DNA from 3 places in the Mesorhizobium sp. BAC0120 genome. Region 1 is predicted to be linked to each of the others. Evidence: predicted binding sites of a transcription regulator. Region 1 holds the regulator's gene; each other region holds the start of a gene.

Region 1 (7,216 bases):
CTCCCGGCGCACCGGCAGCACCGGCCGGAACCATCGTTCCGGTGTTGATGCTACGCTGACATTATTTGAAAGAGAAATTCTGGAAAAGCTTGTCCGGTCATAGACGAATGGGCTTTCGCCTCAGCACGATCACGCCATCCCGAGGATCAGGTGAGGAGCCGACCTTGCGAACAGACGGCGCGCCGGGGAAGCGATGCTGGACAGGCGTCCATCTCGACTTGGCTATTTTATATCGCCGGCGAAATAATTGTACGATCCTCCGGCGGACAGCGAGATGCCAAGTCCTCCACCCGCAATGATGGCGAATCCTTTGGCACTCTCACCGATATCACCGGGAAACACAGCCCCTGTCGCAAGTCGGCCGACCCAATTGCCGGAGGCAGGCAGGCCAAAAAACAAAAGCCAAGCGCCGTACCCGCCGACGAAGACATTGGCGCTCAAGAAGTGAGTCAGGCATCCACCAAAAAAGGAGGTCGACATAAGTTTCGTCCTCGCCTTCGCAACGCAAATGCCCCGTGTTCCTGCCGGCAAGTCGCCGATGGAGAAGCCGCTATTGTCGGCAAGAAACTTCACCACCTTCGCGGCGATCGAGTTGCCCTGCAGGCCTGGAAGTCCTCCGGACAAACCCGCCGAGAATCCAGCGATCCACATGTTGCCCTGAACTCTCTCTCGACCAAGTGGTGTTCCGAGGTGTTCGAACACGATGGGGCCAGTAAATGCGCCCCCTCCAATCGGGGCAGCTACACTGACTCCGGTTAGGCTAAGATTGGTTACATACCAATCATCGAACTCCTCGATCGGGACTGGTTTTGGCGCAGGATTCGGCGGGATAGGGGCCGGACTGCCGCCGGACGCCAGCAGGTTCAACTGCTTGAGCGTGTTCATGTTCGGATCGACAACGCCGTCGATGTTCTGAAAGATGCCACTGCTCTTCCAGAAGACCTGAAAGTCCCAGATCGCATCTGCAAGAACTTGTGGGCAGAATTTATTCGGCCCCGCAAGCGGCGGAGCAACGGTAATTCCGCTGAGGATCAGCCCCTTTTTTCCGCCCTTGTCAGTCGGGATCGACCAGAGGAGATCAATGATCTTCTGCTGATCCCGCTGATTGTTCGTCACATTCTGCTTGCGCCACCTCAGGCCGACCGGCCCATCCAGCGTGACAGGCATGCCCCCCTCCTGCAACGGGAATGCTCACTGTATCAGCTTTGAGTATGCTGTCCATCCGCTGCGCCCGCCCCCCGAAGACCGGGATTGCGCTGGCAGTTCGAGAGCAGCACTTGCAAGGATGGATGGTCTGACGCTCTGGAAGGTTGCAGACACCAGCCTTGCAATAGAGCTTCGTTGACCGGATACAGCAAACGTCCCCTTTACGGATTCATTAAAATTTAAACGGTTGCGGAACACAACTGGAACATATAGTGATTGTTCTGGTTTTGTTTTCGCTTCTGATTCTCGGGGCCGCCAATGCTGACGCGCAAGCAACACGAACTGCTTCTGTTCATTCACGAGCGGCTCAAGGAGGCCGGCATCCCTCCGTCCTTCGACGAGATGAAAGAGGCTCTCGACCTTGCCTCGAAATCCGGCATTCACCGGTTGATCACTGCACTCGAGGAGCGCGGGTTCATTCGCCGGCTTCCCAATCGGGCCAGGGCGCTGGAGGTATTGAGGCTCCCGGACTCGATCGCACCCGGCCTCGCGCCGGCGCGCAACAAGTTCTCGCCGAGTGTCATCGAAGGCAGTCTCGGCCGCAAGCCTGAGCCGGTGCGCCAGCGCATCGCCAGCAATGACGACGAAGGGGGCGGCGTTTCCATTCCGGTGATGGGCCGCATTGCGGCGGGCGTGCCGATCGAAGCCATTCAGCACAAGACCCACTCGATCTCGGTTCCACCGGAGATGATCTCCGGCGGCGAGCACTACGCGCTGGAGATCAAGGGCGATTCGATGATCGAGGCCGGGATTTTCGACGGCGATACCGTCATCATCCGCAACACCAGCACGGCCAATCCAGGTGATATCGTAGTTGCGCTGGTCGACGACGAGGAAGCGACTCTCAAGCGCTTCCGCCGCAAAGGTGCCTCGATCGCGCTCGAAGCCGCCAACCCAGCCTACGAGACGCGGATCTTCGGGCCTGACCGGGTCAAGGTGCAGGGCCGGCTGGTCGGGCTGATCCGCCGCTACTGAGCGATGCGGCCGGATCATCGGCTGCTTCATTGTCGATTCTAAGAGAGGCTGGGACCGTATTGGCTGTCGTCGCTTTCGGTTGCGCAGCGGCCTCGGTCGGCTTCTGCCGCTCATATGGCGCCAGCCCCCGCGCCTCGCGCGCGAAGGCCCGATGGGTATGCCAGGGCCGGTACGGCTTGCTGATCGCAAAATCGATTTCCGCGGACATTTGACCGGCGCGCCTCTGAAAACTTACTGACGCGCTGCCTCGCCGGGCGAGATCGCGCTTGGTGAGCACGGTTGGGCCGGCTTCTAGGCACGGGTTTTCTGCTGTAGCGTCGTCGATGACGATCAGCTGAGCGATCGCGCAAAACGGCAGTGCCTCGGCAGCGGTTGAAACATGGACGATCTGCGCCGCACTGACCGAATAGGCGACGCAGACATTTCCTGCGCAATTGAAAGCTTCCTCGCCGGTTTCGGCGAGCTGGCGAGGATCCTCGATCGCCACGTTCTTCGGCTTGGTGAGAACCTCGCTCCCAAGGGCACGCTGCCAGTCCTCGATCGTGAAGCCGTTCGGGCGCATTCGGTTGACAGCCAGCGCGCCATCGTCGGTACGGATTGTCAGCAGCCGCGCATCTTCCGAGATCAAAGCTTCGGGCAAACTGCGTTCCATGATGATCGCCAGGCCGGCGAATGTCAGGGGCACGGCAACGAGCCTGAGCCAAGTTGTCGACACCGTCGCGGCGATCAGCGCCGCAGTGAGCACGGCGACTGCGCTTGCCGGAACAAGCCCTACCCCGTCGATGGGCGACACGTCGGAGATCCATTCGGCAATCACGATCATGGCGGTCAGTCCCTTGCCCATCACTAGAAAGGCCCACTTGTCGAGACCGAACGGCATCAAAATCATGCCGAACACGGCGAAGGGCATGACGATCGCGGACACGATCGGCATGGCCGCAAGATTGGCCACCACGCTGAGCGGCGAAACGCGTTGGAAGTGGTAAGCACCGTATACTGCCGTCGCCGTCCCTGCGACCAGCGATGTGGCGGCCAGTCCTACGGCATGACCGATGATCTTTGTCAGGCCACTCCGGAGCAGGCCTTGGTCCGAACGAATTGCTGGCGGACCGCGTCGTCTTTCAGACCAGGAAGTATAGGCACCGATCAGCGCGGCGGTTGCAGCGAAGGACATTTGGAAACTGGGCCCGGCGACTTCGTGCGGCGAGACAGCGATGATGACGATCGCAGAGATGGCGAGATTGCGCATGCTGAGCGCCGCACGATCGAAGATCACCGCGACAAGCATGATGCCGATCATCAGGAAGCTGCGTTCCGCCGCAACGGAGAAGCCTGAAATGAAGAGATAGATGCCGAGCGCTAGAATGGCTGCGCCGGCAGCGTATTTCTTCACGGGCCGCCGCGATGCAAAGGACGGAAACAGCGCGAAGCCGGCACGAAGCGCTGTCATGATCGTTCCAGCCACGATCGCCATATGCAGGCCGGATATTGACAGCACGTGCGCGAGACCCGTTCGCCGCAGTGCCTCGTTCACATCGTCGGGAATCCCCGCACGCACGCCAGCGATCAGAGCGGCCGCAATCTCACCCTCCGCCTCGCCGTCAATTGCCGTCCGGATTCGGTCGCCCAGACCAGCACGCAAATTTTCTACAAGTGCGAAGAACCGTGTGGCCATGTCGGCGGGCGGAGACTCGGCGACCCGCTGCGGTGGTCTGAAGAAAAAGCCGTTGGCGCCGATCCCGTTGAAATAATTGGCGAAAGAGAAATCGTAGCCGCCCGGCCGCGTTGGACCAGCCGGCGGCACAAGCCGCGCAACTCCTACGACGGTTTCACCCACCCGAAGGCCGGCGGGTATCGACTGCGCTGAGACGCGCACTCGCTCCGGCACGTATTTCAGCTTCGGCCGCTCGGTGGCAAGAACGTCCACCGTCAGGCGGATGCGCCCATTCGCCTGCTGCTCGATCAGCGCCACGCGACCAGTCAGCCTGGTCGAAATCTCGGCCGCGAGAATCCTCGTGCCCGCACGCCAGGTCTCGACTTTCGCGAAGGTCATGCCGAGAGCAAAGCAGAGCAAGGCAGATAATATCAGATGCAGCACAAGACGCGATCGGGCCAGCCACGTGACAAAAGCAATCGCGAGCACGCTCGAACCGAGTTCCGCAAAGCTGGGTTCGCTGTCGATCGAGAAGTAGACCAGCGCGCCCGCCGCGAGGAAAACGGGCGTGAACAGGAAGGTTGTTCCGCGGTCCCATTCGGTCGCAATCGCATTCCGGACGGCGCCACCAAGCCGCGGGACTGCCCCCCACCGCACCATGCGGGCGATCTTCGATCGCACTTCTGCAGTCCGGCCGAACGCCGAACCAGGCGCGGGCGGCAAACTGCCAGCGCGTTCGAGGTTTGCAGGCGGGGCCGGCATGAGCTCCGTCGCAAACCCTGCACGTTCATCGAACGGCACCTTTGGCCGAACCTGGTCGTCCGGGCCCGCCATCCCTCACCCCTTGCGGCACCGAACTTCCATGCTACATGAGCGGCCGGAAAACGCCATGCGCCTGGAAAGGCATGGCGATGCCGGCGTCACGGCTGGCTGCAGCTTACCCAGAGACCTCAATGTCAAAACCCGTCGTCACACGCTTTGCACCTTCGCCAACAGGCTTCCTGCATATTGGCGGGGCACGCACGGCCCTCTTCAACTGGCTCTATGCCCGCCACACGGGCGGCATCATGCTTTTGAGGATCGAGGACACCGACCGCGAGCGTTCTACCGAAGCGGCGACGGCTGCGATCCTTGACGGAATGACGTGGCTCGGCCTGGACTGGGAGGGCGAGGCGATCTCGCAGTTCCAGCGGGCGCCGCGCCATCGTGAGGTTGCCGAGGAACTGGTCCGCATGGGCAAGGCCTATTACTGCTATGCCTCGGCTGCCGAGCTCGAAGAGATGCGGGAGAAGGCGCGCGCCGAGGGTCGACCGCCGCGCTATGACGGCCGCTGGCGCGACCGCGACCTCTCCGAGGCGCCGGCCGGTGTGAAGCCGGCGATCCGCATCAAGGCACCGACCCAAGGCGAGACGGTCGTGAATGACCGCGTGCAAGGCGAAGTGCGTTTCCCCAACAAGGATCTGGACGACTTTATCATCCTGCGCTCGGACGGAACGCCGACCTACATGCACGCCGTGGTCGTCGACGACCATGACATGGGCGTGACGCACATCATCCGCGGCGACGATCATCTTACCAATGCGGCCCGCCAGACGATCATCTACGACGCGATGGGTTGGGAAGTGCCCGTTATGGCGCATGTTCCGATGATCCTCGGAGCTGACGGCGCCAAGCTGTCGAAGCGGCACGGTGCGCTGGGCGTCGATGCCTATCGTGCCATGGGCTATCTGCCGGCCGCGCTCAGGAACCATCTCGCCCGCCTCAGCTGGAGCCACGGCGACGAGGAAATCATGGCGCTCGACGATATGATTCGCTGGTTCGAGATAGAGGACATCAACAAGAGCCCGGCGCGCTTCGATTTCCAGAAGCTCGAGGCGTTGAACGGCGTTTATATGCGACAGACGAGCAGCGACGAGCTGTTCGATATCTTCGTTAAGACGCTGCCCTATCTCGACAACGGTCGGTGGATTCTCGATCGGCTCGACGAGCGGCGCGGTGCGCAGCTCAAAGCGGCATTGGGTGGCCTGAAGGAGCGTGCCAAGACACTGGTCGAGCTCGCCGACGGCGCAGCCTTCCTGTTTGCCGAGCGTCCGTTGCAGCTCGATGAGAAGGCTGCGTCGCTTGTCGCAGGATCGGCGCAGGACGTCCTGAGGGGGGCAAAGGTCGCGCTCGAGAACATCCACGGTGAATGGGATGCGCCATCGACCGAAGCCGTGATTCGCAGTTTTGCGGAGAGCAAGGCTCTCAAACTCGGCAACGTGGCGCAGCCACTACGTGCCGCGCTCACCGGCAGGGCCACTTCGCCGGGCGTCTTCGACGTACTCGCCGTGCTTGGCCGAGAGGAAAGTCTCGGCCGAATTGCCGATCAAATCGGTTAGTAAGCCAGGCTGCCGGAGGCATCGCTAAAATTCATTGAACCCAACCTTGTGCGATGCAACATTACGGTGCGCGTCGCGCTTGGCAGCCAATCCCGAATGCGATAGCAATCTCGCGCATTTGCAGGCCTCGCTACCTCGCGTTGCGTCCTTTCCCGCCTGTTCTGGCGAGGCCCAAACCCGACAGGAGATTCCGATGAGCGTATCGGCGGCGAAACTCGAATTTAATGGCAAGTCGATCGATCTCGAAGTGTCGCACGGGACTGTCGGGCCTGACGTCATCGACATCGGGTCGCTTTACAAAGAGACCGGCGCGTTCACCTACGATCCCGGCTTCACCTCGACGGCGAGCTGTGAGTCCAAGATCACCTTCATCGACGGTGACGAAGGCGTGCTTCTGCATCGCGGATATCCGATCGACCAGCTCGCGGAGCACGGGGATTTCCTCGAGGTCTGTTACCTTCTGCTCTATGGGGAATTGCCAACCAAGGCGCAGAAAGACGATTTCGACTATCGCGTGACGCGCCACACCATGGTGCACGAGCAGATGTCGCGCTTCTTTACGGGTTTTCGCCGCGATGCACACCCGATGGCGGTGATGTGCGGCGTCGTCGGCGCTCTCTCGGCCTTCTACCACGACTCGACCGACATCTCGGATCCGTATCAGCGCATGGTCGCCTCCATGCGGCTGATCGCCAAGATGCCGACCATCGCGGCAATGGCCTATAAATATCACATCGGCCAGCCCTTCATTTATCCAAAGAACGAGCTCTCCTTCGCAGCGAACTTCCTGCACATGTGCTTCGCGGTGCCCTGCGAAGAGTACAAGGTCAACCCGGTGCTGGCACGTGCCATGGACCGCATCTTCATCCTGCATGCCGACCACGAGCAGAACGCCTCGACCTCGACCGTGCGGCTCGCGGGTTCTTCGGGCGCCAACCCCTTTGCCTGCATCGCGGCTGGCATCGCCTGCCTGTGGGGACCCGCACATGGCGGCGCCAACGAG
Region 2 (7,216 bases), on a different contig from region 1:
GACGTGCTGAGACGCGAGCAGAAACTGCAGTTGCAGAAGCTGCAATTTTAATAAGATTGCGCGACGGCCCCTCACTTTATCGCAGCGATTTCCCACCATGGTCCCGCCCGTCCAACGGAGGCCGGCGTGACCAAGATAATTGCTTCAACCCCGCTCTATTCGGGCTTCCGCTTGCATCCGGGCGCTCCTTACCCGACGAGCCGTTCGCTGGAGGCGCGGCCAGGCGCTCGTGCGGCCTCTTCTTCCGTGGATTCGGCGGCCGAGCCTGTACGGCCTGTCGATCTGACCCCAGTGGCCGTGGAGCAAGCAATCGGTCATGCGCGCGTCGAGGAGTGGGCGGCGCGTGTTAGCGCCGGCGGCCCGACCTCGCTGCTTGTCGCCCGGCCCGCACTCGACGGCGCCACGCCGCAGTATCCCTCCGCGGTGGAGGCCTACCGCGAGATAGCTAAGCTGATTGAAGAGCTCTGAGGCGCTCCTCTCGGGCGCCGGGCTTCATCCACAGCCTCGGTCGGCATTTCGCCGCAATTCATGCTAGAAGGCGTTGCAGGACTCGCCGGGCCGCGCTGCGGAACGGAGTTTGAGGAGAGGGAAAATCTGATGAAGAAAACGATACTCGTGGCGCTCGCCGCCACGATGGCGCTGGGTGCGTGCACGACCGACCCTTATACGGGCGAGCAGAAGGTTTCCAATACGGTCGGCGGCGCAACGCTCGGCGCACTGGCAGGTGCGGGCGTCGGCTTGCTCGCCGGCGGCGACGATCGCCGCAATGCGCTGATCGGCGCCGGCATCGGAGCGCTCGCCGGCGGCGTTGTCGGCAACGTGATGGACCAGAACGAGGCGGAACTGCGCCGCCAGCTCCAGGGCACCGGCGTCTCTGTCACGCGCGTCGGCGACCGCATCGTCTTGAACATGCCGTCCGACATCACCTTCAACACCGACCAGGATGCCGTGAAGGCGCAGTTCTATCCGGTGCTCAACTCTGTTGCGCTTGTGCTCAAGAAGTTCAACCGCACCCTGGTCGATGTTTACGGCCACACCGATTCGACCGGTAGCGCGCAGCACAATTACGACCTTTCGCAGCGCCGCGCGCTGTCGGTCGCGAACTACCTGTCGGGTCAGGGCGTCGATTCGCGCCGCTTCGCCGTCACCGGATTCGGCGCGACCCGTCCGGTCGCCGACAACGGCACGCCGGCGGGCCGCGCACAGAACCGCCGTGTCGAGATCCAGCTCTCGCCGTTGACGTGAAGAGAAGCGAGTAGCGAATAGGGAATAGCGAATAGAAAAGACTTGAACCGACGGGCGTTGCAGTCGACGCTACTCGCTACTCGCTACTCGCTACTCGCTACTCGCTACTCGCTACTCGCTACTCGCTACTCGCTACTCGCTACTCGCTACTCGCTACTCGCTACTCGCTACTCGCTACTCGCTACTCGCTACTCGCTAAATCTCCCGCGCAATCCTGGCCGCGAGCCGCGCATTGTTCTCGACCAGTGCGATGTTGGTCGTGAGGCTCGCGCCTTGGGTGAGCTCGAGGATTTTGGCAAGCAGATACGGCGTCACCGACTTGCCGGCGATGCCGTCCTTTTCGGCGGCCTGCTGGGCGGCCGCGATGTGCACAGCCATCTTGTTGAAGGCAATCTCATGCTCGGCCGCTACGGGATTGGCGACCAGCATACCGCCGGCGAGGCCGAGCGCGCGACGCGTTTCGAAGAACCGGGCTATAGCCGCCGGTTCGTCGAGCCTGAGCGGCGCCTTGTAGGGTGAAGTGCGCGACCAGAAGGCCGGCATCACATCCGATCGATAGGCGACCACCGGGACGCCGCGTGTTTCCAGCACCTCCAGCGTCTTCTCTATATCGAGGATCGCTTTCGCGCCGGCCGAAACGACGATCAGCTGTGTCTGCGCCAGCTCGTCAAGGTCAGCGGATATGTCAAAACTCTTCTCCGCGCCCTTGTGCACACCGCCGATGCCGCCCGTCGCGAACACACGGATGCCGGCAAGCGCCGCCGCGATCATGGTGGCTGCCACCGTGGTCCCGCCGGTTCGCCCTTCGGCGATGGCGAAGGCGAGATCGGCGCGCGACAGTTTCATTGCGGCAGTGACCTTGGCGAGCTGGTTGCGCTGTTCATCGGAAAGCCCGACCTTAAGCCGACCGTCGATGACCGCAATCGTTGCAGGAACCGCGCCTTCCTCGGTGATGATCCGCTCGACGGCCGCCGCCATTTCAGCATTCTGCGGGTAGGGCATGCCATGCGTGATGATCGTGCTTTCCAGCGCAACGACTGGGCGGTTCTCGGCAAGTGCCGCCGCAACCGGCGCTGCGATGTCGAGGAGGGGGAGGGTATCAGGGGGCATGATGGACTCCGGATTAACTCAAACAAATTGGGACTCTGATCCGTCTGAGGGCGGTGCTCTACGTTGCCCCCCCCTGTCCTGCCAGACATGTCCCCCGCAATGGGACGCAATGGGGGAGATCGGACGGCCGCTTTGGTTCGCTAATCGCCAGCGTAGGAGATTGGCGAAACCCTCGATGACAGCCAATCTCCCCCCTTGTGGGGGAGATGTCCGGCAGGACAGAGGGGGGCGCGCAGGGCGCAACGCCAGCAGAACCGTCATGCCACCGTCGTCGCCTCCGGCACAAGGGCAAGCACCTCCTCAAGGGCAGCGTCCGATATTCTCGCCACGGCCAACGGGCTGCCGATAGTGAGCACGGCCGCCGCTATCCCTTCGCGCAGCGCCTCGCGCAGTGGCTTTCCTTGTATCATGGCCGCCACTGTGACGCCGGCGAGCGCGTCGCCCGCGCCGGTTGCATCGGCCATGGATGCAAGTCTGGGCGGGACGATCTGAAAGATCCCGGTGGTGTCGAAGCCGATCACGGCCGAGCTGCCCGAGGTGATTACGCCCGAGCCTAGTCCCATACCAGCGAGCCGTTCCGCCAGGGCTGCCGGCTCTGCCTCGTGCGGCGTTGCGGCCAGGCTTGCCGCCTCACGCGTGTTCATGAACAGGCAGGCGACCGTGTCGAGGGCGCCCCAGAGCCGCACGACCTTCGCCGGCGAGATCGCGATTGCGAAGAGCGGCTTGCCCGCGGCAAGCGCCGCCAGCCGGCCGAGCGCTTCGGCGGGCAGATTGGCGTCGGTGAGGATCGCATCGGCGGCCGCAACTTCGTCGCGCACCTTGCTGCGGCGCAACTGCTTGGGGAAGGCGAACTCGTAGAGCTCCATATCGGCGAGCCCCGCAATCACCTCGCCGTCGCGGTCGATGAGCGCCGTGTAGCTCGGCGTCGCCCGATCGAGGAAAACGGCGGAAAGATCGCGGATCTTCGCCTGGTCGATCGCGCGGGCGACGTTCTCGCCGGCCGAATCAGCGCCGCGCAGCGAAATCAGCGAGGCCTCCACGCCGCGCTGCACCGCATTGCGCAGGGCATTGAAGACGCCACCGCCGACATCCTCCGACATCCTGCCTGGATTGGAGGCGCCCGGCACGAAGATGCCGGACACCTGGCCGCGCCGGTCGACATGGGCGCCCCCGACGGCAAGCAGTTTCAGTCGTGTCACTGTATCAAGGCTCCGGGCGGGGATGGTCGGCGTCCAATGATAGATAGCGCATGATGCTGAGGAGTTGCAGACACTTCGGGCAAGATCACGCGGGAAAACAAAGAGATAGAGCGGGTCGGCGACACCATGGTCGCAACCGGGCTGACACTTGCGCACCGCGCCCCTTCGCTAACCCTCACGGTTGCTCGATGCATCGGCGGCACTGACAAGCTGGCATCCGGACCCTATATTTTCAAGTGAGGCGTGGAGGCTGGCAAGCATGGAGGCTGCCATGTCACCTTTCGACAAGGGCGTCCTTGCCGCCCAGACCGGCATGAGCCGCGACGACAATCCCTATCAGCGTGGAACCCAGGCCTATAGCGACTGGAACGCTGGATATGATTCTGCCGTCGATGCGCGCGAAGCGACCAAGCTGGACGGCGAATAGTTTTTCGAATTGGACTGTCCTCGAATCGGGACAAAAATAGAACAGGCCTGAATTACGTTGTGATAACAGGCTGTTAGAGTCTCTTGCAATTGCGGAACAAAACGTGTACGAATTTCGCACACCACCGGATTGACCGGCTCCATTGACGAACGAGGGGTGCTATATCATGGCTCAGAATGTTTTGCGGCTTGTAGAGGAAAAGACGGTGGACAAATCGAAGGCGCTGGATGCCGCCCTTTCGCAGATCGAGCGTGCTTTCGGCAAAGGCTCGATCATGCGGCTCGGCAAGAACGAGCAAGTGGTCGAGATCGAGACGGTCTCGACCGGCTCGCTGGCGCTCGACATTGCGCTCGGTGTCGGCGGCCTGCCAAAGGGGCGCATCATCGAGATCTACGGGCCGGAAAGCTCGGGCAAGACGACGCTAGCGCTGCACACAGTCGCCGAGGCGCAGAAGAAGGGCGGCATTTGCGCCTTCGTCGACGCCGAGCATGCGCTCGATCCCGTCTATGCGAGGAAGCTCGGGGTCGATCTCGAGAACCTGCTGATATCGCAGCCCGACACCGGCGAGCAGGCTTTGGAGATTTGCGACACGCTGGTTCGTTCGGGCGCGATCGACGTGCTTGTGGTGGATTCGGTCGCCGCGCTCACGCCGCGCGCCGAGATCGAGGGCGAGATGGGCGAGTCGCTGCCCGGCCTGCAGGCGCGCCTGATGAGCCAGGCGCTGCGCAAGTTGACCGCATCGATCTCGCGCTCCAACACCATGGTGATCTTCATCAACCAGATCCGTATGAAGATCGGCGTCATGTATGGGTCGCCCGAGACGACCACCGGCGGTAACGCGCTGAAGTTCTACGCCTCGGTTCGCCTCGACATCCGCCGCATAGGCTCGGTGAAGGACCGCGACGAGGTGATCGGCAACCAGACCCGCGTGAAGGTGGTCAAGAACAAGCTGGCGCCGCCCTTCAAGGTAGTTGAATTCGACATCATGTATGGCGAAGGCGTTTCCAAGACAGGTGAACTGATCGACCTCGGCGTCAAGGCGGGCGTGGTGGAAAAATCCGGCGCCTGGTTCTCCTATAATTCGCAGCGCCTTGGCCAGGGCCGCGAGAACGCCAAGACCTTTCTGCGCGACAATCCCGAACTCGCCAGGGAGATCGAGACAGCGCTTCGCCAGAATGCCGGCCTCATCGCCGAGCGCTTCCTGGAGAATGGCGGTCCCGGCGAGGACGACGCCGCAGAAATGTGAGCCGCTTTCCGCCTCTGCGCGGTATTGCGTTCGGAGGAAGGATCGACCGCCGGCCCTGGTGCCGGCGGTTTTGTTTTCAGGGGCAATGCCGGTAATTTAATTGCCGCTGATCGCTTGCGGCCTTGCGCAGGGGCAGTTTGCGTTTTTCCATCTGCGCAAGCGCTCGCGCCACGGCCCTTCTGCGAAACGATATCAAACCCAGGCGAACTTCGAAATCACGACATTGGGCTGAGGCCGAAGCCCTGCATCAGCCGAGCGGTGGTGAAGTCCGGCCTGCCCGAGGTGAAGATGACGGGATCGGCGCCATGGCAGGCGTTCGGCGTGTTGGCCCCGCTGACCTTGACGAGAGACAGCGCCCGCCGCGCGATCGCCTCGGCCGGATCGATCCAGTCGACCGGCCAGGGCGCGGTCTTGCGCATACGGTTCACCAGGAACGGATAGTGAGTGCAGGCGAGCACGACGATGTCGGTTCGCCGCCCGTCCTGATCGACGAAGCACGGCGCGATCTCGCCACGCACAGCCTCCTCGTCTACGAAGCCTTCGCGCACATAGGTCTCGGCCAGCCCCGCAAGGGTGACGCTGCCGACGAGCCGGACATGGCACCTTGACGCCCATTGCGTGATCAGGTCGCGCGTATATTGGCGCTTCACCGTGCCCGGGGTCGCCAGAACGGAGACCAGCCCCGAGCGCGTACGTTCCGCTGCGGGCTTGATGGCAGGCACTGTGCCGACAAACGGGTGGCCGGGGAAGCGTTCCCTTAATGCCTCGATCACCAGCGTCGAGGCCGTGTTGCAGGCTATGACGGAGATCTCCGGTCTGAACCTGTCGAGCAGCCGGCCGAAAAGATCAAGGATATGCGCCCTGAGCGCCGGCTCCTCCCAATTGCCATAGGGAAAGGCAGCGTCGTCAGCAACATAGACGAATCGCCGATCGGGCATCAGCACGCGCGCTTCGCGCAGCACCGTCAGCCCGCCGATCCCGGAATCGAACATCAGGATCGGCTGCTGCTCTGCATCACTCTCCGTCATTGCGCCTCCTCGGTTGCGGCTCGTTGAGCGCGCTGGATTTCAGTTTTCATGAGAAACACTTCGGTTTCGTCAACATCCCGATCAGGATGTGACCGCCAGGGATGCCGGCTGATTCCGGCCAGATGAAGTCCGAACTTCGCGGAGACGATGGTACGGAGCGTGGTGGGGACGGGGCTTACGGCCTCAGTCACTGCGGTGCGGATGTCGCGAGGTGCGCGGCGCCGCGGTCGTGCCGATATCTTCACTTTTTCCGTGCGCTTCGGCATCCGCCTCGCTTTTTCGCGTCGGATAGCCGCTGCCGCGCGGCTCCTTCGGCGAAAAATAGTCGAGCGAGGCGAGCACGCCGCGCAGCACCTTGATCTCGGCCTCGCTGAAGCCGGGTCTGGTCAATACTGAACGTAGATTGTCGACCATTTTCGGCTTCTTGGCGGCCGGACGGAAATAGCCCCTGACCGAGAGAGCTTCCTCGAGATGGTCGAGGAAGCTGGTGAGATGCTTTTTCTCGGCAGGCACGATCTCGGGCCCTCTGAAGGCCGTGTCGGTTTCCGATCCGAGGCCCGACTTCATCCACTCATAGGCCATCAGCAGCACTGCTTGGGCAATGTTCAGCGAGGCGAACTTCGGGTTGACCGGGAAGGTGACGATCTCATCGGCGCGCGCAATCTCCTCATTATAGAGGCCGAAACGCTCGCGCCCGAACATGATGCCCGTTCGCTCACCCGCCGCGCCGCGCGACCTCAATGCCCGCACCGCCTCGACTGGTCCTCGCACCGGCTTGAAGCCGTCACGCTCGCGCGCGGTTGTCGCGAAGATGAAATTCAGGTCCCCGATCGCCGCCTCGAGGTCGGCAAAGACAGCCGTTCGATCGATGACGTGATCGGCCTTGCTTGCCGCCGCGCGGGCCTTTTCGCTCGGCCAGCCGTCGCGCGGATTGACGAGCCGGAGTTCCTCGAGGCCGAAA
Region 3 (7,216 bases), on a different contig from region 1:
CATGCCGAGGCTCGACGAGCATCTGAAGCGAGGCGGCAAAGCCGCTTGAGCTGAGCCAGCCTCGTCGAGGTCCGGCCGCGCCTAGATCGCGCACCATGCCGGTGGGAACGAAAGGGACCGCGCAGCCGGCAGAGCTCCTTGCCGGAGGTTGCGGTTTTGCCACAGACAACTGCCATTGCCTCCTGTTACGGACGTCTCTCCGGCCGGCCAATTCGGTCACTCTTGCAAGCGAAAGTCGGCGCGCCAGCCGAGCTCCTTGCGAGCTTTTTCTGTAGCAACATGATCGTTTTGGTCGGCGATATTGAAGATGCCCGTCGTGCCACGATCGAGCGCGAGCAGTGCGGCATAAGCGGCAGCATCCACGTGAAGGGCCGGTGGAATGGGTGCGGCATCGACGCCGGTTCCCGGACCGTAGAACCGGCCATAGCGAAGCACGACGCCGGCAAGAGGCGAGGCAAGCGTCCACTTCTCGAGTGCCACAACGCCTTTGACGGTGACGGCCAGGCCACCCTCCGCATGGACGTCCAGCGGATCGCTTTCGATATGAGGCTCTGGGCCCGGGGCATAGATCCAGGCGATGCTCTGCGCCACCAGCCGGCGCGCGCCTGCCGCGATAGCGGCGCTGACGAGGTTGCGAGTGCCCTCGTCCCGCACTCGGGCATTGCGGACCCGCGCCTCCGCCATGCGGCTGGGGTCAAGTCCTCTCGGCAGATCGGTGAGCTGATGGATCACTATGTCGGGCCGCGCGGCGGCGACCGCGCGGGAAAGCGCATCCGCATCGAAGACGTCGACCAGCGCCGGCTCGACGCGCAAGGCGCGCAGTTGTTCAGCTTTGGCTTCAGATCGGGTGGTGCCAGCCACCTGATGGCCGGCGCGAACCAGCAGCAGAGACAATCTTTGCCCGATTGCGCCTGCGGCGCCTGCCAAAAAGATCCGATGGGCCATCGCCAGCGCCTCATAAGTTCGATAATGTAAGAGTTCGAATATCTTATCAAAGCTCTGATATTATGCGCAAGTCTCGATCGTCATCCGTTCCAAGGCCCGGTGAGGGCAAACGTGGGAAAGAAGGCCATCTCGGTTATCTGCTGAGGCAGGCGGCCGGGGCATTTCGTCTTCGGGTGGAGCGTGCGCTGGCCGATCTGGATGTGACGCCGCCGCAGTTCTCGGTGTTGACGATGCTCGCGGCCTATCCTGGCCTGTCCAACGCGGAACTGGCTCGGCTTGCGCTTCTTACGCCGCAGACGGTGAGCGTGATCGTGGCCAATCTCGAGCGCGCGGGGGCATTGGTGCGCAGTCCGCATGCTGTCCATGGGCGCATCCAACATCTCGACCTCAGCGAGACGGGCCGAACTATGCTTGCCGCAAGCCGCGAGCGGGTTGATTCCCTCGAACGCGAACTGGCAGACGGCCTGTCGCCGGAAGAGGAGAAACTGATCAGGCGATGGCTCGTGGGCGTCGCAGTGGCTGATGCAGGGCGATCATGAGGTTGCGCCACGAGTTGCCTGCCAAGCTCGCCGCGAACACACCAGCTACTTGCCAAATTCGCACAAGTCTTGACCGGCATTGTTTCAAAACACGGTTACATGATGGCACTTGCTAGCATCGGCTAGAAACAAGCTGGACCTAGGAACTCCTCAGCAAGGCGGCGAAGTTCGCTGACAGGCGGGCATAGCGAGGCGAGTTGGAGGGGGACCATGGATCGAAATGCGCAGATTCGTGGCGCGCAGGAGCGCGTGATCGCAGTTTATCGGGAGAAGCCAGAAGCGGCATTCAGTTCGGTGCGGGCCAGCGCGCAGGTCGGCGAAGGCCTGACCTGCAGATTCCGTCAAGGCCACCACGAGGCAGTGATGGATATGAGCAAGGTCATTGGCGGCGACGAGAAAGGCCCGACGCCGGGCTTCTTCATCCGTGCGGGGCTAGCGGGCTGCATTGCCATCGGGATCAAGCTCACGGCGGCCCGCGAGGGAGTGGCGATCGACACGATCGACGTCGATGTCGAAATGGATTTCGACGACGGCGCCATGTTCGGCGTTGGCAGCAACACCGCCGCCCCGCTCGAAACCCGGTTCAAGATCACCCTGCAAAGCTCTGCGCCATGGGAAGAGGTGACCGCGATGGTCGATCGCGCACTGGCCGCCGACCCATATTTTCTCGCGCTCCGCGACGCTCAGAGCGTCAGCGCGCGAGTCGTCCGGGGAAAGGCGTAGTTACCCCTTCTTCGCAGGCGATATCCCCGCTGAAAGCCGCTTCACAGCCAGCCCTCGGGCGAGCGCCTCGGCGTTGCCGGCATTTTTCGCCAAGCCGAAAGCTTGCCGCTTGCTGATGACGAGCCCTTCGACAAGCGGCCGATTGGCCGAAAACAGGCGCACCAGAAAGGAGAGCCGATCATCGCGCGACCTCGAAAGGCGCGCCGGCATGGTCGATCTATTGACATGCGCCACGACCGGTTCCGTCCAACCCTCGACAAGCCGCGCTCCCGGCTCAACGAGCAACAGCCACTCGCTCTTGGCTGCCGTAATCGCGGCTGCAATTCCGCCGTCGGTGAGAAAATGGCAGCCTGCATGCTCGGCGACGTAACGTGTCTGGTCGGTCGAACCGAGATCGACCACGATCACTTCCCGCACCACGCCTTCGACAGCTGCGCCGATCAGCGAGGCAAGCGTGCGAGCCAGAGCCTCCTCGTCATCGCGCGTTTCGATCAGCACCGAGAGCATAAATAGCCGATTACCGGAATCCGGCTGTTCGCGCCAGTTGTGCGCTGCACAAAATTCCATCACCTACCCGACAGCGAAAAAGTTCTTGCTTTGTTCTCCTTCCGAAAATAGGAATAGTTTCATGAGAACAGCGATTCGACAGACCGCAGACACGCCTTGGGAACGCGCCAAGATGGCCGACATCGTGCGCGCCGACGCTGCAGCCTTCGGCAACGGAAAATCGCCGCTGGCGAACGCCATTGTCGAGGAGAGCGGCATCAGGGTCGGCGAAGAGCGCCGCCGGGGGCGTGGCGCAGGGCTCAATCCGACCGGGCGCTTCGAACCGATCACGCGCGATGTCTTTGACGACGGCTGGGGCGCGATCGAGGAGCTGCCGCCGTTCAAGACCGAGGTGCAGGTCGAGAAACCACGCACCATCATCACACGCAACGATTCTCCCGACATCTCTTTCGACCGTTCGATCAACCCTTATCGCGGTTGCGAGCATGGCTGCATCTACTGTTTCGCGCGGCCGACCCACAGCTATATGGGTCTCTCGCCAGGGCTCGATTTCGAATCGAAGCTTTTCGCCAAACCGGACGCCGCACGCCTGCTCGAGAGAGAACTCGGCAAGGAGGGCTATCAGCCGCGCACCATCGCGATCGGAACCAACACCGATCCCTACCAGCCGATCGAGCGAGAGTACCGCATCATGCGCGAGGTGCTGGAAGTGCTGGAGGCCTGCGGTCACCCTGTCGGCATCGTGACCAAGTCGGCGCTGGTCGTGCGCGACATCGACATTTTGTCGCGCATGGCCGAGCGGGGGCTCGCGAAGGTGGCGCTTTCGGTGACCACGCTCGACCGGCGGCTGGCGCGAACCATGGAACCGCGCGCCTCGACACCAACGAAGCGGCTGGAAGCCATGAAGGCGCTCAACGAAGCCGGGGTGCCTGCCTCGGTTATGATCGGCCCGGTCATTCCCGGACTGAATGACAGCGAGATCGAGCGCATCCTCGATTCGGCTCGGGCCGCCGGTGCGCGTGAGGCAGGTTACGTGCTGCTTCGTCTGCCGCTCGAGGTTGCACCGATCTTCAAGGACTGGCTGCTGCGCCACTATCCCGACCGCTACCGGCACGTGATGTCGCTGATCCGTTCGATGCGCGACGGCAAGGACTATGATTCGGAATGGGGCAAACGCATGAAGGGCACCGGCCCCTATGCCTGGCAGATCGGCCGCCGCTTCGAGCTTGCTGCCAAGAGGCTCGGCCTCAATCTCGAGAAACGGACGCTCAGGACAGACCTGTTCGTAGCGCCCGAGAAGGCAGGCAAGCAGCTGATGCTGCTCTGAACGACTGGCTGGCGCCGGCATCCAAGGCGCCTGCCTTCTTCCAATCCCGTCGGCCCGCCCCGCACTCAGGCCGACGGCGCCTCCCGCCTACCGCCCCTGGGCCAGGAGGCCTTGCGGAGAATCGGAGCCGGTGCGAGCATTGCCGCTATGGCTCGACCGCGTTCCGATTCTCCAACCCTTTTTGTGCTCGAAGATATCCGTCCGGATTTCTCGATCGAGCGGCGTGCGATCAAGCGCGGACAGTGGCCGGTGGCCGGGCTCGACGAGGCCGGCCGCGGCCCGCTCGCCGGGCCGGTCGTCGCAGCGGCAGTGATCCTTGACCCGAAGCGGATCCCCAAGGGACTCGACGATTCGAAGAGGTTGTCGGCAGAAGAACGCGAGAACCTGTTCGCGGCCATCCTGAAGAAGGCGCTCGCCGTCTCGTTCGCATCCTGCTCAGCCGAGACGATCGACCGCACCGATATCCGCAAGGCGAGCCTGGAGGCGATGCGGCGCGCGGCCTGCAGTCTGGCCATCACGCCTGCATTTGCCATTACCGACGGGCTGGATGTGCCGCAGGGCCTGCCCTGCCCCGGCGAAGCCTTCGTCAAGGGCGACCAGCGCTCGCACTCGATCGCCGCCGCCTCGATCGTTGCCAAGGTGATGCGCGACCGAATGATGGGCATGTGCGCCTCGCGCCATGCCCGCTACGGCTTCGAGTTCCACATGGGCTACGCGACCGAGCGGCATCGCGCAGCAATCGAGGCCGAAGGCGCCTGCGCGCGGCTACACCGCATGACCTTCTCACCATTCCGAATAGATGCCGAGATTATCGTGCAGGAAGAGATTGTGCTGGCCGACGCGGACTAGGGTGTGCCGCCAATCACTTGACGCAAGCGCCGCCCCTCACCCTTACCCTCTCCCCGTAACACACGGGGTAAAAGACGGTGTGAGGGGGCGTCATCGTTTGGGCAATCTCCTCCCCTTGAAAGCCTCGCAGAGACAGGGATTAAGCGCCAACGTTGAAGCCCCCCTCTCCCCGTCTTTTGCGAGGAAAGGGTAACGGTGAGGGGCAGCACCGGCGTCCGACGCTAGAAGAGCCCACCTTTGCGAGCGCAAAAAAGCCGCCTTTCGGCGGCTTCTTCATGAAACAGTCAGCTCGTCGGGCAGCTACTGCAGCTTGCTCTGAACCGCCTTGAGCGAATCCCTGAACAGATCCGCGCTTGCCTTCGCGTCGAGCTTGCCCGCAAGCACAGCACGCGCTGCCTCCGTGGCCACGTCAACCGCGATCGAGCGAACCTCGGCCACGGCGTCGCGCTCGGCCTGGCTGATCTTCAGCTCGGCGAGTGCGGCCCGGCGCGCGACATATTCTTCGCTCTTCTTGTGCGCATCCTCGACCAATGTCTCGGCCTCGCGCTTGGCCGCAGCGATGATCTCGCTTGCTTCCTGCTCGGCTTCCTTGCGCTTTCTCTGGTATTCGCCGAGCAACTGGTGCGCCTCTTCGCGCAGCCGCTGGGCCTCATCAAGCTCGTTTCGGATCTTGGCGGCACGCTCGTCGAGCGATTTGCCGATCATTCCCGGCACGCGGTAGTAGATGACCACGCCCAAGAAGATCACGAGCGCGATCAATGCCCAGAATGTCGCGTCCATCGCCGTCTCCTATTCGCGAACCGACTTCACTGCAGCGGCAACCGTCGCCTTGTCGACCTTGAGGCCGACCAGGCGCTCGACGATCACCGAAGCCGTGTCCGTCGCAATGCTGCTCACCTCGGCCAGAGCGGAGGACTTGATCCCCGCTATGTGAGCTTCGGCGTCGGCGAGCTTCTTCTCGAGCTCACCCTCGACTTGCTTGCGCTTGGCCTCAGCTTCGACCTTGGCCGAGTTGCGCGCGTCCTGACCGATGGAATTAGCCTTGGCGCGCGCCTCGGCAAGCTCCTGTTCGTAGGCCGCAACGGCGGCGTCAGCCTCTTCCTTCATTTTCGCGGCCTGATCGAGGTCGTGCGCGATGCGCTCGCGGCGAACATCGAGAATCGAGCCGACACGCGGCACCGCAACCTGCTTCAGGAACAAATAGAAGAGGCCGAAGATGATTGCCAGCCACAGGATCTGCGAAGGGTAGTGCGAAGGATCGAAGGGCGGAAAAGCCCCCTTGCCGTGCTCGGCCCCCTCTACTGCGGTGGACTGATCCAACGCCGGAGAGGCTTCGTGCGCATATCCCGGTGTCACAAACATCTCGCTTCCCCTGTCCACGAAGGTCGGCCGCTCAGTGCGGCCGAAGTGGCTTTCGAGCCGTCAGCTGTTCTCAGGTGAAGAGCAGCAGCAACGCGATCAGCAGCGAGAAGATGCCGAGCGCCTCGGTGACGGCGAAGCCGAAAATCAGGCGGCCGAACTGGCCGTCGGCAGCCGACGGGTTGCGCAGCGCGCCCGCCAGGTAATTGCCGAAAATTGCGCCGAGGCCCATGCCGGCGCCGCCCATGCCAAGGCAGGCGATGCCCGCACCGATTGCCTTTGCTGCTTCCACGTCCATGTCGAACTCCTTGTTGAACCAGATTCGTGATTGCGATTTCAGTTTTAGGCGCACTCAATGCGACGGATGGAGCGCGTCATTGAGATACATGCAGGTGAGCACCGCGAAGACGTAGGCTTGCAGGAATGCAACCAGGAACTCCAACGCGGTGAGCGCCACAGTCATAGCAAGCGGCAGCACCGCGCCGGCGACGCCGACTGCGCCGAAGGCCGCAAGCGATGTCACGAAGCCGGCGAACACTTTCAGCGTAATGTGGCCAGCGAGCATGTTGGCGAAGAGACGAACGGAGAGGCTGACCGGCCTCGACAGGAACGAGATCACCTCGATCAGCACCACCAACGGCACCAGCAGGCCCGGAACGCCGCTCGGCACGAACAGCTTCAGGAAGCGCAGACCGTGCTTCGCGAAGCCATAGATGACCACCGTCCCGATCACCAGCATGGCGAGCGCGAAGGTCACGATGATGTGGCTGGTGATAGTGAAGAAGTAGGGGAAGAGCCCGAACAGGTTGCCAAACAGCACGAACATGAAGAGCGAGAAGACGAACGGAAAGAACCGCATGCCGTGGCTGCCGGCCGCATCACGCAGCATATTGGCCACGAACTCGTAACTCATTTCGGCCATGGACTGCAGGCGAGTCGGCACCAGCGCGCGATTGGCCGAGCCGAA

Evidence for each region. Region 1 encodes LexA, which represses DNA repair genes until DNA is damaged. Its sites were predicted from a motif close to TGTTCNNNNTGTGTTCNG; they were not measured.
Region 2: recA (recombinase RecA) is a predicted target of LexA. The motif match lies at 4,008-4,025, and genes of this name have one in related genera.
Region 3: SAZ10_RS03585 (PA0069 family radical SAM protein) is a predicted target of LexA. The motif match lies at 2,795-2,812, and genes of this name have one in related genera.

What each region holds. Positions count from the first base shown of each region.
Region 1 covers NZ_JAWRCU010000005.1:157,012-164,227, reverse strand. Annotated here, with positions in the region: gene glp (gephyrin-like molybdotransferase Glp) at 1-59, shown strand, start outside; gene SAZ10_RS13790 (hypothetical protein) at 223-1,167, opposite strand; gene lexA (transcriptional repressor LexA) at 1,465-2,181, shown strand; gene SAZ10_RS13780 (ComEC/Rec2 family competence protein) at 2,138-4,516, opposite strand; gene gltX (glutamate--tRNA ligase) at 4,789-6,213, shown strand; gene gltA (citrate synthase) at 6,407-7,216, shown strand, end outside.
Region 2 covers NZ_JAWRCU010000035.1:412-7,627, forward strand. Annotated here, with positions in the region: gene SAZ10_RS32980 (hypothetical protein) at 1-51, shown strand, start outside; gene SAZ10_RS32985 (hypothetical protein) at 127-468, shown strand; gene SAZ10_RS32990 (OmpA family protein) at 598-1,245, shown strand; gene SAZ10_RS32995 (pseudouridine-5'-phosphate glycosidase) at 1,441-2,355, opposite strand; gene SAZ10_RS33000 (carbohydrate kinase family protein) at 2,613-3,554, opposite strand; gene SAZ10_RS33005 (ribosome modulation factor) at 3,826-3,981, shown strand; gene recA (recombinase RecA) at 4,148-5,227, shown strand; gene murI (glutamate racemase) at 5,443-6,255, opposite strand; gene SAZ10_RS33020 (RNA methyltransferase) at 6,439-7,216, opposite strand, start outside.
Region 3 covers NZ_JAWRCU010000002.1:9,229-16,444, reverse strand. Annotated here, with positions in the region: gene moaB (molybdenum cofactor biosynthesis protein B) at 1-49, shown strand, start outside; gene SAZ10_RS03605 (NAD(P)-dependent oxidoreductase) at 217-945, opposite strand; gene SAZ10_RS03600 (MarR family winged helix-turn-helix transcriptional regulator) at 1,008-1,484, shown strand; gene SAZ10_RS03595 (OsmC family protein) at 1,695-2,207, shown strand; gene SAZ10_RS03590 (glycosyltransferase) at 2,208-2,714, opposite strand; gene SAZ10_RS03585 (PA0069 family radical SAM protein) at 2,887-4,041, shown strand; gene SAZ10_RS03580 (ribonuclease HII) at 4,189-4,890, shown strand; gene SAZ10_RS03575 (F0F1 ATP synthase subunit B) at 5,191-5,670, opposite strand; gene SAZ10_RS03570 (F0F1 ATP synthase subunit B) at 5,680-6,252, opposite strand; gene SAZ10_RS03565 (F0F1 ATP synthase subunit C) at 6,323-6,547, opposite strand; gene SAZ10_RS03560 (F0F1 ATP synthase subunit A) at 6,602-7,216, opposite strand, start outside.